Regions from separate parts of the Bradyrhizobium sp. USDA 4354 genome, predicted to be linked through region 3. Evidence: riboswitches for the same ligand, from Rfam matches in the RefSeq annotation. Region 3 holds a riboswitch; each other region holds the start of a gene.
The links. Region 3 has a riboswitch for glycine ahead of ACVIIV_RS20730 (D-amino acid dehydrogenase). Riboswitches for the same ligand answer to the same signal wherever they lie in the genome.
Positions count from the first base shown of each region.

Region 1: it holds a riboswitch for glycine, as region 3 does, so the genes downstream of both, gcvT (glycine cleavage system aminomethyltransferase GcvT) here and ACVIIV_RS20730 (D-amino acid dehydrogenase) in region 3, are expected to answer to the same signal.
Region 2: it holds a riboswitch for glycine, as region 3 does, so the genes downstream of both, ACVIIV_RS15255 (D-amino acid dehydrogenase) here and ACVIIV_RS20730 (D-amino acid dehydrogenase) in region 3, are expected to answer to the same signal.

Region 1 covers NZ_JBSSDC010000001.1:4,397,994-4,402,140, reverse strand. The annotation lists gene alaS (alanine--tRNA ligase) at 1-1,837, opposite strand, end outside; glycine riboswitch at 2,058-2,147, shown strand; gene gcvT (glycine cleavage system aminomethyltransferase GcvT) at 2,294-3,439, shown strand; gene gcvH (glycine cleavage system protein GcvH) at 3,450-3,818, shown strand; gene gcvP (aminomethyl-transferring glycine dehydrogenase) at 3,836-4,147, shown strand, end outside.
Region 2 covers NZ_JBSSDC010000001.1:3,284,978-3,289,124, forward strand. The annotation lists gene ACVIIV_RS15255 (D-amino acid dehydrogenase) at 606-1,853, opposite strand; glycine riboswitch at 1,915-2,002, opposite strand; glycine riboswitch at 2,006-2,105, opposite strand; gene ACVIIV_RS15260 (D-aminoacyl-tRNA deacylase) at 2,865-3,803, shown strand; gene ACVIIV_RS15265 (M24 family metallopeptidase) at 3,889-4,147, shown strand, end outside.
Region 3 covers NZ_JBSSDC010000001.1:4,538,521-4,542,667, reverse strand. The annotation lists gene ACVIIV_RS20735 (M20/M25/M40 family metallo-hydrolase) at 1-1,022, shown strand, start outside; glycine riboswitch at 1,270-1,374, shown strand; glycine riboswitch at 1,378-1,483, shown strand; gene ACVIIV_RS20730 (D-amino acid dehydrogenase) at 1,549-2,850, shown strand; gene ACVIIV_RS20725 (ABC transporter permease) at 3,029-3,970, shown strand; gene ACVIIV_RS20720 (ABC transporter permease) at 3,990-4,147, shown strand, end outside.

The DNA of each region.
Region 1 (4,147 bases), 140 kb from region 3:
CACGGGCCAGTTCCTCCGCCGTGATCGGCTTCGGATGCACGAAGTCGAAGCGCAAGCGGTCGGGCGCGACCAGCGAGCCGCGCTGGGCGATGTGGTCGCCGAGCACCTGGCGCAGCGCTTCGTGAATGAGATGCGTCGCCGAGTGATGCGCGCGGATCGAGGAACGGCGCGAATGATCGACCTCGAGCTGCAGCGCAGCGCCGAGCTTCAGCTCCCCACTCTCCACCGTGCCGATGTGGACGAAGAGATCGCCGAGCTTCTTCTGCGTATCGGTGACGCGGAATTTGAGTCCGCTCTCGCCGGTGAGCAAGCCGGTGTCGCCGACCTGGCCGCCCGACTCCGCATAGAACGGCGTCTGGTTCAGCACGATCGCGCCCGTCTCGCCGGCCTTGAGGCTGGCAACCTCAGCGCCATCCTTCACCAGCGCGGACACCACGCCTTCGGCGCTCTCGGTCTCGTAACCCAGGAATTCGGTCGCCCCCAGCTTCTCGCGCAGCGGGAACCAGATCGCTTCCGACGCCGCCTCACCCGAGCCCTTCCAGGACTCGCGCGCCTTGGCCTTCTGACGCTCCATCGCGTCGGTGAACGCAGCTTGATCCACGCCGATGCCGCGCGACTTCAGCGCGTCTTGCGTCAGGTCGAGCGGGAAGCCGTAGGTGTCGTACAGCGTGAAGGCGACGTCGCCGTCGAACATGTCGCCCTTCTTCAGGGACGCGCTCTTCTCGTCGAGGATGGCAAGGCCTCGCGAAAGCGTCTTGCGGAAGCGGGTCTCTTCCAGCCGCAGCGTCTCCTCGATCAGATTCTCCGCGCGCATCAGGTCGGGATAGGCCTGGCCCATCTCGCGGACCAGCGCCCAGACCAGCCGATGCATCAGCGGCTCTTTGGCGCCGAGCAGCTGCGCATGGCGCATCGCGCGGCGCATGATCCGGCGGAGCACGTAGCCGCGGCCCTCGTTCGAGGGCAGCACGCCGTCGGAGACGAGGAACGCCGAGGAACGCAAATGGTCGGCGATGACGCGGAACGAGGCCACGGTCTGCTCGTTCGGCCCGGTGCCGAGCGCAGACGCGGTCGCGTCGATCAGGTTGCGGAACAGGTCGGTCTCGAACACGCTCTCGACGCCCTGGAGGATGCAGGCCATGCGCTCCAGGCCCATGCCGGTGTCGATCGAAGGACGCGGCAGATCCACGCGCTCCTCCTTCGTCACCTGCTCATATTGCATGAACACGAGATTCCAGAACTCGAGGAAGCGGTCGCCGTCCTCTTCCGGCGAGCCCGGAGGTCCGCCCCAGATGTGCTCGCCGCGGTCGATGAAGATCTCCGAGCACGGGCCGCACGGGCCGGTGTCGCCCATCGCCCAGAAATTATCCGAGGTCGGGATGCGGATGATGCGGTCGTCGGAGAAGCCGGCGATCTTCTTCCACAGGCCCGCCGCCTCGTCGTCGGTGTGATAGACCGTGACGAGCAGCTTGTCCTTCTTCAGCCCGAACTCGGTCGTGATCAGCTTCCAGGCAAGCTCGATCGCGCGCTCCTTGAAATAGTCGCCGAACGAGAAATTGCCGAGCATCTCGAAGAAGGTGAGATGGCGCGCGGTGTAGCCGACATTGTCGAGGTCGTTGTGCTTGCCGCCGGCGCGCACGCATTTCTGCGAGGTGGTGGCGCGCTGATACGGCCGCTTCTCGACACCGGTGAACACGTTCTTGAACTGCACCATGCCGGCATTGGTGAACATCAAGGTCGGGTCGTTGCGCGGCACGAGTGGCGAGGACGGCACGATCTCGTGGCCGTTCTCGGCAAAGAAGTTCAGAAAGGTCGACCTGATCTCGTTGACGCCGCTCATGTTCATCCAATCGGGTATGCTTGGGCCCGCTGCCGCAGTCCAAACCTGAAATTCAGGCTGATATCTGCGGGCCAAAGCGCTTTTAGACAAGGCCAGCTTCGCTGTCTAGAAACTGTGCAGAGAGATCAGTGGGTTGCCGCAGGCGCGCAATCCCGTTGAAAGGCGCGAGTGTCGCGTTGACAGGCTTGGCCGCCCTGTGGTCTCTACCCATCTGTATCGTACGGCCACGTCGGGAGAGACCGGCTTAGGCAGCCGGCGCCGAAGGAGCAACCGCCCCGGAAACTCTCAGGCAAAAGGACCGCGTGGCTTTGACAGCATCTGGAAAGAGGCGCCGACGGGCATAAGACCCGGATTGCGTCCGCCGACGGGATAATACTCTCAGGCACAGCGACAGATGGGGCTTCGACTGGTGTCCATCGGGGAATCCTCCCCGGGAACCGCCGAGGGCCCCTTAAGATGCTAGCGACCGACCAAGACTCCCTGAAACGTACGCCCCTCCACAGCCTCCATGTGTCCCTGGGCGGCAAGATGGTGCCGTTCGCGGGCTATGACATGCCCGTGCAGTACCCCGCGGGCGTGCTGAAGGAGCACCTCCATACCCGGGCCGCCGCCGGCCTGTTCGACGTCTCCCATATGGGCCAGATCGCGCTCCGGCCGAAGTCGGGCAAGGTCGAGGACGCCGCCCGCGCACTGGAACAGCTGGTGCCGCAAGATATCGTGGCGGTCGCCGAGGGGCGGCAGCGCTATGCCCAGTTCACCAATGCGGACGGCGGGATTCTCGACGACCTGATGGTCGCCAATTTCGGCGATCACCTGTTCCTGGTGGTCAACGCCGCCTGCAAGGACGCGGACGAGGCGCATCTGCGCGCGAACCTGTCCGGCGACTGCATCATCGAGCAGCTCGCCGACCGCGCGCTGATCGCGCTGCAGGGCCCGAAGGCGGAAGCGGTGCTGGGGAAATTCTGTGCAGAGGCGCCGGCCATGAAGTTCATGGACGCCGGCCCGCATGAGGTTGCCGGCATCAAGTGCTTCGTCTCGCGCTCCGGCTACACCGGCGAGGATGGGTTCGAGATCTCGGTTCCTGCAGGCGAAGCCGAACGCCTCGCCAAAATGCTGCTGGACAATCCGGACGTGCTGCCGATTGGCTTAGGGGCGCGCGACAGCCTGCGGCTGGAGGCCGGGCTCTGCCTGTTCGGCCACGACATCGACACCGCCACCACGCCGGTCGAGGCCGCGCTGGAATGGTCGGTGCAGAAGAGCCGCCGCAACGGCGGCGCCCGTGCCGGCGGTTTTCCCGGCGCGGACAAGATCCTCGCCCATTTCGATAACGGCGCATCCCGCCGCCGCGTCGGCCTGCTTGCTCTGGGCCGCGCGCCGGTGCGCGAGAGCGCGCTGCTGTTTGCCGACGCTGCGGGCGGCGAGCCGATCGGAAAGGTCACCTCGGGCGGCTTCGGCCCGAGCCTGAGCGCGCCGGTGGCGATGGGTTATGTGCCCGTGAGCCTCGCCGCGCTCGGCACCAAGCTCTTCGCCGAGGTGCGCGGCCAGCGGCTGCCCTTGCAGGTCGCCGCCATGCCCTTCGTGAAAAACACCTACAAACGCTGAGGACAAGACAATGACCACGACCCTGTACACTTCCGACCATGAATGGCTCGCCATCGATGGCGATACCGCCACGGTCGGCATCACCGACTACGCCCAGCAGCAGCTCGGCGACGTCGTGTTCGTGGAGCTGCCCAAGCTCGGCCGCGTGCTGAAAAAGGCGGAAGCCGCAGCGGTCGTCGAGTCGGTCAAGGCGGCCTCCGACGTCTACGCACCTGTTACCGGCGAAGTGATCGAGACCAACGCCGAGCTCGCCAACGAGCCGGCGCTGGTGAACTCGGATGCGCAAGGCAAGGCCTGGTTCTTCAAGATCAAGATTGCCGACAAAAGCGAGCTCGGCGGCCTCATGGATGAAGCCGCCTACAAGGCGCATACGGCTTAAGGACGATGGAGCAAGCGATGACCGCGCACCGCAAGACCAACGGCGACACCGCCGGCAGTTTCGTTCGCCGCCATATCGGCCCGTCGGCGCGCGACGTCACCGCCATGTTAGAGACCGTCAGCGCCAAGAGCGTCGATGCCCTGATCGCGGAGACGCTGCCGGCCTCGATCCGGCAGGCCGCCCCGCTCGATCTCGGCAAGCCCCTCAGCGAGACCGAGGCGATCGCGCACATGACCGAGCTGGCGCGCCAGAACCAGGTCTTCACCTCGCTGATCGGCCAGGGCTATTCCGGCACCATCCTGCCCGCTGTGATCCAGCGCAACATCCTG
Region 2 (4,147 bases), 1.3 Mb from region 3:
CAGTATCGTCGATTCAGCGGCAATTACAAGAAATATACTGCATGGCTTGCAAAATGCCCTTCGAAACGCCCTTCGTCCCGTGGCACAGGCGTTACGAAGGTGAGCGTCAGCTGGGCGAACAGCAATTGGCGTCGCTCCGCAGCGGTTGCGAGTCGACAAGATGTTGAGCTTGGCGATGCATCTCTGTGTCTGAGACGAAGAGTCGTTCGATCGGGTGGTTTTACGCTCGGGTGAGCGGCGCGGAACGGCTTTGGTGGGCCTGATTCGGGGCCGCCGCAAAGCTGGCGACCTGCCCTTAAATGCGACGGCACTTCACTATGTGTGCGGCGTGCGCCTTGCAAAGAAACGACAACGCTCATGCAGCCCCACTTGGTCGGCGTCAACTCGTTGCAACAACTCAGTCATACCAAGGCTTTCGGAGGCAACGGTGCCAAGTGGTTCACAGGGGCGCTTACCTGAATAATGAATTGCGGGAAGCAAGTCGCCCGACCGTGAGGCTCGCATCACCCTTCGAGAGCGACTTCAAAATCCGCTTCGGTACTGTCAATCGACATGCTCCCGCCGCGATATCGGCGGGAGCATGGACCAGGACCCATTCAACAGGATCAGGACACGGATGCGCTCAGCCGAGTGTTGCTGCCGTCTGTCGTAATGACATCAGCGATCATTTCAGCTGTGACAGCGGATAATGTCCAGCCGAGATGACCATGGCCTGTGTTGTAGAAAACATTCGGGCGTTTGCCGCGGCCAACCGTTGGCATCATGCTAGGTGTCATAGGACGCAAGCCCGCCCATGGCACCACCTGCGCGGTCGACACATCCGGAAACGATCGCTCTACCCAGCGCACCAAGGGCTTAATTCGGTCCCAGCGGATGTCGCGGTTTTCGCCATTAAACTCGGCGGTCCCCGCGACCCGGAAGCGATCTTCTCCTAACCGGCTGGTCACGATCTTGGTGGCCTCGTCCAGCAGGCTGACACGAGGCGCAGCCTTTTGGCTCGTTTCGTCTCCCAGCTCTACCGTGATGGAGTAGCCCTTGACGGGATAAATGTTGATGTTGTCCCCCAGCATTGAAGCAATGCGGCGGCTGCCGACCCCCGCGCAAACCACTGCGCGTTCGGCATTGAGTTCTTCCTTCAGCGAACCTCGTTTCCAGTGTACGACCACACCGTCTCGGTCGGACCGCATGCCGCAGATCTCTGCATCAAAGACGAAGCGTACGCCCCCTCGCTCGCAAGCCGCAGCGAGGCCGCGCGTGAACTTGTGAATGTCGCCGGTTGAGTCAGACGGGGTAAAGAAGCCACCATAATACTGATCGCGCAGAGCTGGCTCTATTGTAAGCATCTCAGAAGGCGTCACAGGACGGCGATCCAATCCGCCCTTGAGCAGCAACTGATTCACGCGAGAGGCCGCATCGAAATCGGGTTTGCTCGAATAAACGTGCAAGATTCCTCGCCGTTCCAAGTCGAAATCGATGCTCTCCCGATCGGCTAGCTCAAAAAGATGCTTGCGAGCGGCTATCGCTAGCTTCGTCGTTTCGATCGTGTTGTGGCGGTAGTTTCGAATCTGGCTTACGAACTCTGCCAGCCAAGTATATTTGTGAAAACTGGGGCTTGGGTTCAGCAACAATGGTGCGTCTTTGCGCAGCATCCACCTCAAGCCTTTTACGATCGTTGCGACATTATTCCAAACCTCGGCATTACTTGCCGATAATTGGCCGCCGTTCGCAAACGAAGTGTCCATCGCCGGATAGCGCTGGCGATCAAAGACTGTAACCGAATAGCCGCGGCGGGCCAGGGCATAGGCAGTTGTAACTCCGGTGACGCCGGACCCGATTATGATGATCGTGCTCATCGTATGCTCCAGGACAAGATTGAACGAACGGTGAATGGCGTCGCCATGTCTCCGTCCCCAAATCTGTCCGTGCACCTGAGAGCTTTGTCCGCAATCCTCGTGGATCACGGTCCCCTTCGGTGGGTGCTGACCGGCACCTCTCTCCAGATCGTCCTCGGTGTGCGGTCCTGGGCCTGAGAGTTTCCTTGGGGAGTTGCTCCGTCGGCGGTGATACGCCTTTGCAGGCTTATCGCGCTCTCCCGCACACCATCATCAGACACGATAACACTCTCAGACGTACTCACTACCTGTCAAGCCGTGATGAATCGTCGGATCCCAAAATCGGCGGCGTAAGCGACAACTCGATGTTTGCCTAGCCTCCCCACCCAAATTAGCAGGTGGTTTGTTGCCTAGTACTATGCTGATCTCGCCTTTTGATAATTGCATCCGCTGGATGTTCCAGTGGTTTCCAGCGAGCTATCGGCGGCTACCGCAGAAATACTGCGTGATTCTCAAAAGAACGCGCAATGTTTGCGTGGCGACGCTCTAATAAGTCTGCGGTGGTGTAGGACCCTACAAAGCTGTGCCTGGCATGCATCTCTTTCAAAGTCGAGCCGAAATGGAGGCCTGCACGCCTGAGTCGGTCGCTCCGCTCGATGAGGGGCTCTTCGCGGCTCTCGCGTCGACGTCTCTGGCATATGACGGCAGGATTCGCTCTTGCTCGACACGCAACCGGGTGAAGTTCGCTGCTGGTTCGGCGATCCGCTGCCTCGATTTCCAATTCGCGCGATTTCCGGTCGCTACTCCGCCAAGCAGGATAGCCGATAATGGGACTCAGTTCGCGAGTGGCGCCATTGTGACGCTATTCGGGCTTGGGTTAATCGCCTCCCACGCGCACGCTCTCGCGCTGCAAGATCGGATTTCCGTTCACAGAGCATGGTGGTTTCCGAGAAAGTCGAAAAGACGACGGCGCCAAGTTCAGGATAGGCGTACTACGCTCTCGATCTGCCTTGGACTTGGCGGAGGATCGCGATGAGAAATGCCGTTTTTGTCTTCTGCGTCGATCGAGAAAAGGACCCGGTCGCGGGGCGCGTTCTGGATGCTCTCAAGGCGGAATGCGCTCTTGTTGCAACGAGTTTCGAAGTCGATGGGCACTCCGTCCTCGAAGTCGCTGGCTTGCATGACGCCAGAATTTCGATCGTGGCCACGAACGAGGTCGTAAGTAACGACTATGCGCGCTACGCGCCAATCTTGAATGAACGCTTCGGTGACGCTGACGTTATTGGCATCGTGAATTGGCACGAGGGCGCCAATGCGCCAAACGCAATCTTCTCGGTTCAAACGACCGGCGATCTGGCCACGGGGACCTTCAGCACGGTCGACCCTCGGATTACGCGGGGGCTTCTTCTGGCCATCGAAGCCGAGCGGGTCACTTCCGGTCTTGACTCCTTTCGTACTTACCTGGAAGCGACTCATTGGTCGGGCGTCAAGGCCGGTGATGCTGGTACCCGTCTCGCTGACCTGCGGCCGTCGGCTGTCGATGTCGAGATCGGAAGCTCGCCCGAAGATTGGGCAAACCCTCTTGCGGCCCGAGTGCTGGCGCGATCGCTGCTGCGAATTTTCGATCGCATTGAGGAACCGGTACACTCCGTGCTCTGCATCGGAGGCGTTCACTTCGAGCCGAGCTTTACGAACCCGGTATTGCAGTCGCGCGATCGACCCCCGATCGCAGCAAGTCACGTCCTACCAAACCATTGGCTCGTGTCGGATGGCTATGACCAGGAAAGGCGTTTGGTCGACCTGAGAGCTTGCGTGGAGTCGATTGTAGGCGGGATTCAAAGCATCGTGTACCACGATAAGCTAAAAGCGCCTTTCAAGGGGGTTGCTCGCCTCCTCGCAGAGGAGCTCGGTGTTCCGATGCTTTCGCATAAAAAAATGCGCGCGGCTCTTCCGAAGGATATTGTCGAATGAGCGCGCGAAGGCGGCCATCTGCTGTCGAACTGGCATCTAAATTGTCGGTCGTCCTGCAATTGACGTGTTTCTCTGGAGAAGAGCGATGAACGGCTTGGGGATGGGCTCGATTAGGACCATTCAGTACGATCCGTTTCCCCGGATCGAATACGAGGGCCGCGTCGAGCGCGCGCGGCGTTTGATGAAAGAGCATGCCATTGACGCGCTTCTGGCGACGTCCGAACACAATTTGCGGTATTTCATTGGTGAGCCTAGCACGACCCCGCAGCAGACGACCCGGCCGCGATTTCTTCTCATTCTTTCGTCAGCTGACCCCGTTGCCGTCGTCCCAGAGGGAATCGACC
Region 3 (4,147 bases):
TCGATATCGCAGCGCGGGATATGGCGATCATGGGTGCGACGATCGAGCGCATCGCCGGCCGCCAAGGCTTTGGCGGCGTCATCCGCGCGCGCTTTCCCCATCCGAAGCAGGGCGAGCCGGGTATCCTGATCGCCGGGCACATGGATACCGTCCACCCGGTCGGCACGATCGAGAAGCTGAAATGGCGGCGCGAGGGCAACAAGTGCTACGGCCCCGGCATCTACGACATGAAGGGCGGCAACTATCTCTCGCTGGAAGCGATCCGGCAGCTGGCGCGCGCCTCGTTCACGACGCCGCTGCCGATCACCGTGCTGTTCACGCCTGATGAGGAAGTCGGCACGCCCTCGACGCGCGACATCATCGAGGCGGAAGCCGCACGCAACAAATACGTGCTGGTGCCGGAGCCCGGCCGCGCCGACAACGGCGTCACCACCGGACGCTACGCCATCGCGCGGTTCAATCTCGAGGCGACGGGCCGGCCAAGCCACGCCGGCGCGACGCTGTCGGCGGGACGTTCGGCAATCCGCGAAATGGCGCGGCAGATTCTCGCGATCGACGCGATGACGACGGAGGATTGCACCTTCTCGGTCGGCGTCGTCCATGGCGGCCAATGGGTCAATTGCGTTGCAACGACCGCGACAGGCGAAGCGCTCTCCATGGCCAAGCGCCAGGCCGATCTCGACCGCGGCGTCGAGCGGATGCTTGCGCTCTCGGCCACTAACAACGACGTCAGCTTCAAGGTCACGCGCGGCGTGACGCGGCCGGTATGGGAGCCGAACGCGGGCACGATGGCGCTGTACGAAAAGGCGCGCGGCATCGCCAAATCTCTCGGCGCGGAATTACCCCATGCGAGCTCCGGCGGCGGCTCCGATGGCAACTTCACCGGAGCGATGGGGATCCCGACGCTCGACGGCTTGGGCGTGCGCGGCGGCAATGCCCACACGCTGGAGGAGTTCATCGAAATCGACAGCCTGGTCGAGCGTGGGCGCTTGATGGCGGGATTGCTAGCGACGCTGGAGTGACGGCGCAGCCGTCATTCCGGGATGGTCCTGAAGGACCAGACCTCGAGTGCGCAATTGCGCACCGGGGAATCTCGAGGTCCTCAGGTGCGCAAGTGCGCACCAGAGTTCGATGCTTCGCATCGCCCCGGGACGACGGCCCGAAACAACACGCAATTGAATCAACTTCGCACTGCACAATGCGTTGGCAGTCGCGGTCTAAATTTAGCCTTGTCCAAAAATGAGGCGTATCGTACTGCTCGGCCGTCCACGCGACGATGCGGGAGAGATCGCAACGAAGGCTTTCAGCTTTCGTTGCGGCGCCGACGGAGCAACCGCCCCGGAAACTCTCAGGCAAAAGGACTGTATCGTCAGGACGATCTGGAGAGAGGCGGCGCGATTGCAGGCAATCGTGACGTCCACCGAAGGGGATAGTCCGTTGCGAGATCCGCAGCGGATCAAGCTCTCAGGTACCCGTGACAGATGGGGCGCCGCCAACGGCCTTGGCCGGCGGTCAGCCGACTCTAAACGCGGGAGCCCCGAACTAGTCATGACCCATATCGCCATCATCGGCGCCGGCATCACCGGCGTGACGACTGCCTATGCCCTGCTCGAACGCGGCTTTGAGGTGACGGTGCTCGACAAGCACCGCTACGCTGCGATGGAGACGTCCTTCGCCAATGGCGGACAGCTCTCCGCATCGAACGCCGAAGTCTGGAACAGCACCGCGACGATCCTGAAAGGCCTGCGCTGGATGTTCCGGCGCGACGCGCCGCTGCTGATGAATCCGCGGCCGAACTGGCACAAATACTCCTGGATGAGCGAGTTCGTCGCCGACATCGGCAACTACCGGGCCAACACGATCGAGACCACGCGGCTCGCGATCGAAGCGCGCAGACATCTGTTCGACATCGCGGCGCGCGAGGGCATCGACTTCGATCTCGAGCGCCGCGGCATCCTCCACATCTATCGTGACAAGGACGGCTTTGAATCCGGTCTGCGCGTCAACGCGCTGCTGCAGGAAGGTGGCCTCGACCGCCGCCCGGTGACGCCGGAGGAAATCCGCGCGATCGAGCCGACACTGCGCAAGGACTATTATGGCGGCTTCTACACGCCATCGGATGCGACCGGCGATATCCACAAGTTCACCCGCGGCCTGGCGGACGCCTGTAAGCGGCGTGGCGCAACCTTCATCCACGAAGCGAGCATCGATTCGATCGCGCGTGCCGGCAGCGGCTTCGTGCTCGGCTGGGCCGACCTTGCCGCGGACGATGCGGTCGCCCCCGCGCGCGGCATGCTGAAGGCGGACGGTGTCGTGGTCTGCGCCGGCGTTGCTAACCGTCACTTCGCCGCCCTGCTCGACGAGCGCGTCAACGTCTATCCGGTGAAGGGCTACTCGATCACCGTGCAGCTCGACACCGCCGAGAGCCGCAATGCCACCCCGACCGTGAGCCTGCTCGACGAGGCCGCCAAGATCGTCACCAGCCGGCTCGGGGCCGATCGCTTTCGCGTCGCTGGCACCGCCGAGTTCAACGATTTCAATCGCGATATCCGTGCCGACCGCGTGCAGCCGCTGATCGACTGGGTGCGCAGCAACTTCCCCGCCGTCGAAACGTCGCGCGTCGTGCCTTGGGCCGGGCTGCGCCCGATGATGCCGAACATGATGCCGGTGGTGCGCGCAGGGCGGATACCGGGCGTGTTCTTCAACACCGGCCACGGCCATCTCGGCTGGACCCTGTCGGCGGCGACGGCGCAGATGATTGCCCAGACCATCGACGGCTGGCGCGGGCTCAATGCGCCGACGACCACGTCTTCACTTGGGGTTGAGCGTGAACTGCGACATGCATCCTGAGTGGTCGATGCCGGGGACATGCCGGCCTCTTGCGACAGCGCAGCCCTTGGCACACAATTTGCCCCGAGAGGGCGGCGTCTCCGGGCGGCCTTTCCAGTCCAAGTGACAGGCATGATAGACACGACAGAGTTCACGGGCGCCTCGAGGCCCCCCAAGTTCCGCAGCCGGAGATAGGTGCATGCTGGGTTATCTTATTCGCCGCGTTCTGGCCGCGGTGCCCGTGATGGGCGTGGTCGCGCTGTTCGTGTTCCTGCTGCTGCGGCTGACGCCCGGTGATCCCGCCGCGATTCTCGCCGGCGACAACGCGACGCCGGAACGGCTCGAGCGTATCCGCACCTCGCTCGGCCTGAACGAGCCGCTGATCGTGCAGTTCATCACCTGGGTGAACAAGCTGCTGCACGGCGACCTCGGGACCTCGCTGATCTCCAACCTGCCGGTGATGAAGATGATCGGCCAGCGCGTCGAGCCGTCGATCTCGATCGCGCTGTGCACCATCATCCTCGCCGTGATCGTCGCCGTTCCCTTGGGGGTGATCGCGGCCTGGAAGCACGGCACCTGGATCGATCGTTTCGTGATGGGCCTGTCCGTGCTCGGCTTCTCGGTGCCGGTGTTCGTGGTCGGCTATGTCCTGATCCAGATCTTCGCGATCGACCTGCGCTGGGTGCCGGTGCAGGGCTTCCGCAGCATCTTTAACGGTTTCGGGCCGTTCTTCGAGCGCATGATCCTGCCGACCTGCGCATTGTCCTTCATCTACATCGCGTTGATCGCGCGCATGACGCGCGCGGCGATGCTCGACGTGCTCGGCGAAGATTACGTGCGAACGGCGCGTGCGAAGGGCATCAACGAGATTGCGGTGATGATGCGCCATGCGCTGCGCAATGCCGCGGTACCCGTGATCACCGTGATCGGCACCGGCTTTGCACTGCTGATCTCCGGCGTCGTCGTCACCGAGAGCGTGTTCAACATCCCCGGCATCGGCCGCCTCACCGTGGATGCGGTGCTGGCGCGCGACTACCCGGTGATCCAGGCGATGATCCTGCTGACGTCGCTGATCTATGTCGTCGTCAATCTCCTCATCGACGTCGCCTACACCCTGCTCGATCCCCGGATCCGGTACTGAGGCAAGGATAAGAACACAAATGTCGGTCGATACCCTTCCCCAGTCGTCCATTCCGATCACGTCGCCGCTGCGGCCGCGCTTCGGATTCCTCACCTCGACGCCCATCATCGCCACGGCGACGGTCCTGCTCGCGTTGATCGTGCTGGTCTCGATCCTCGCGCCGCTGATCGCGCCGCA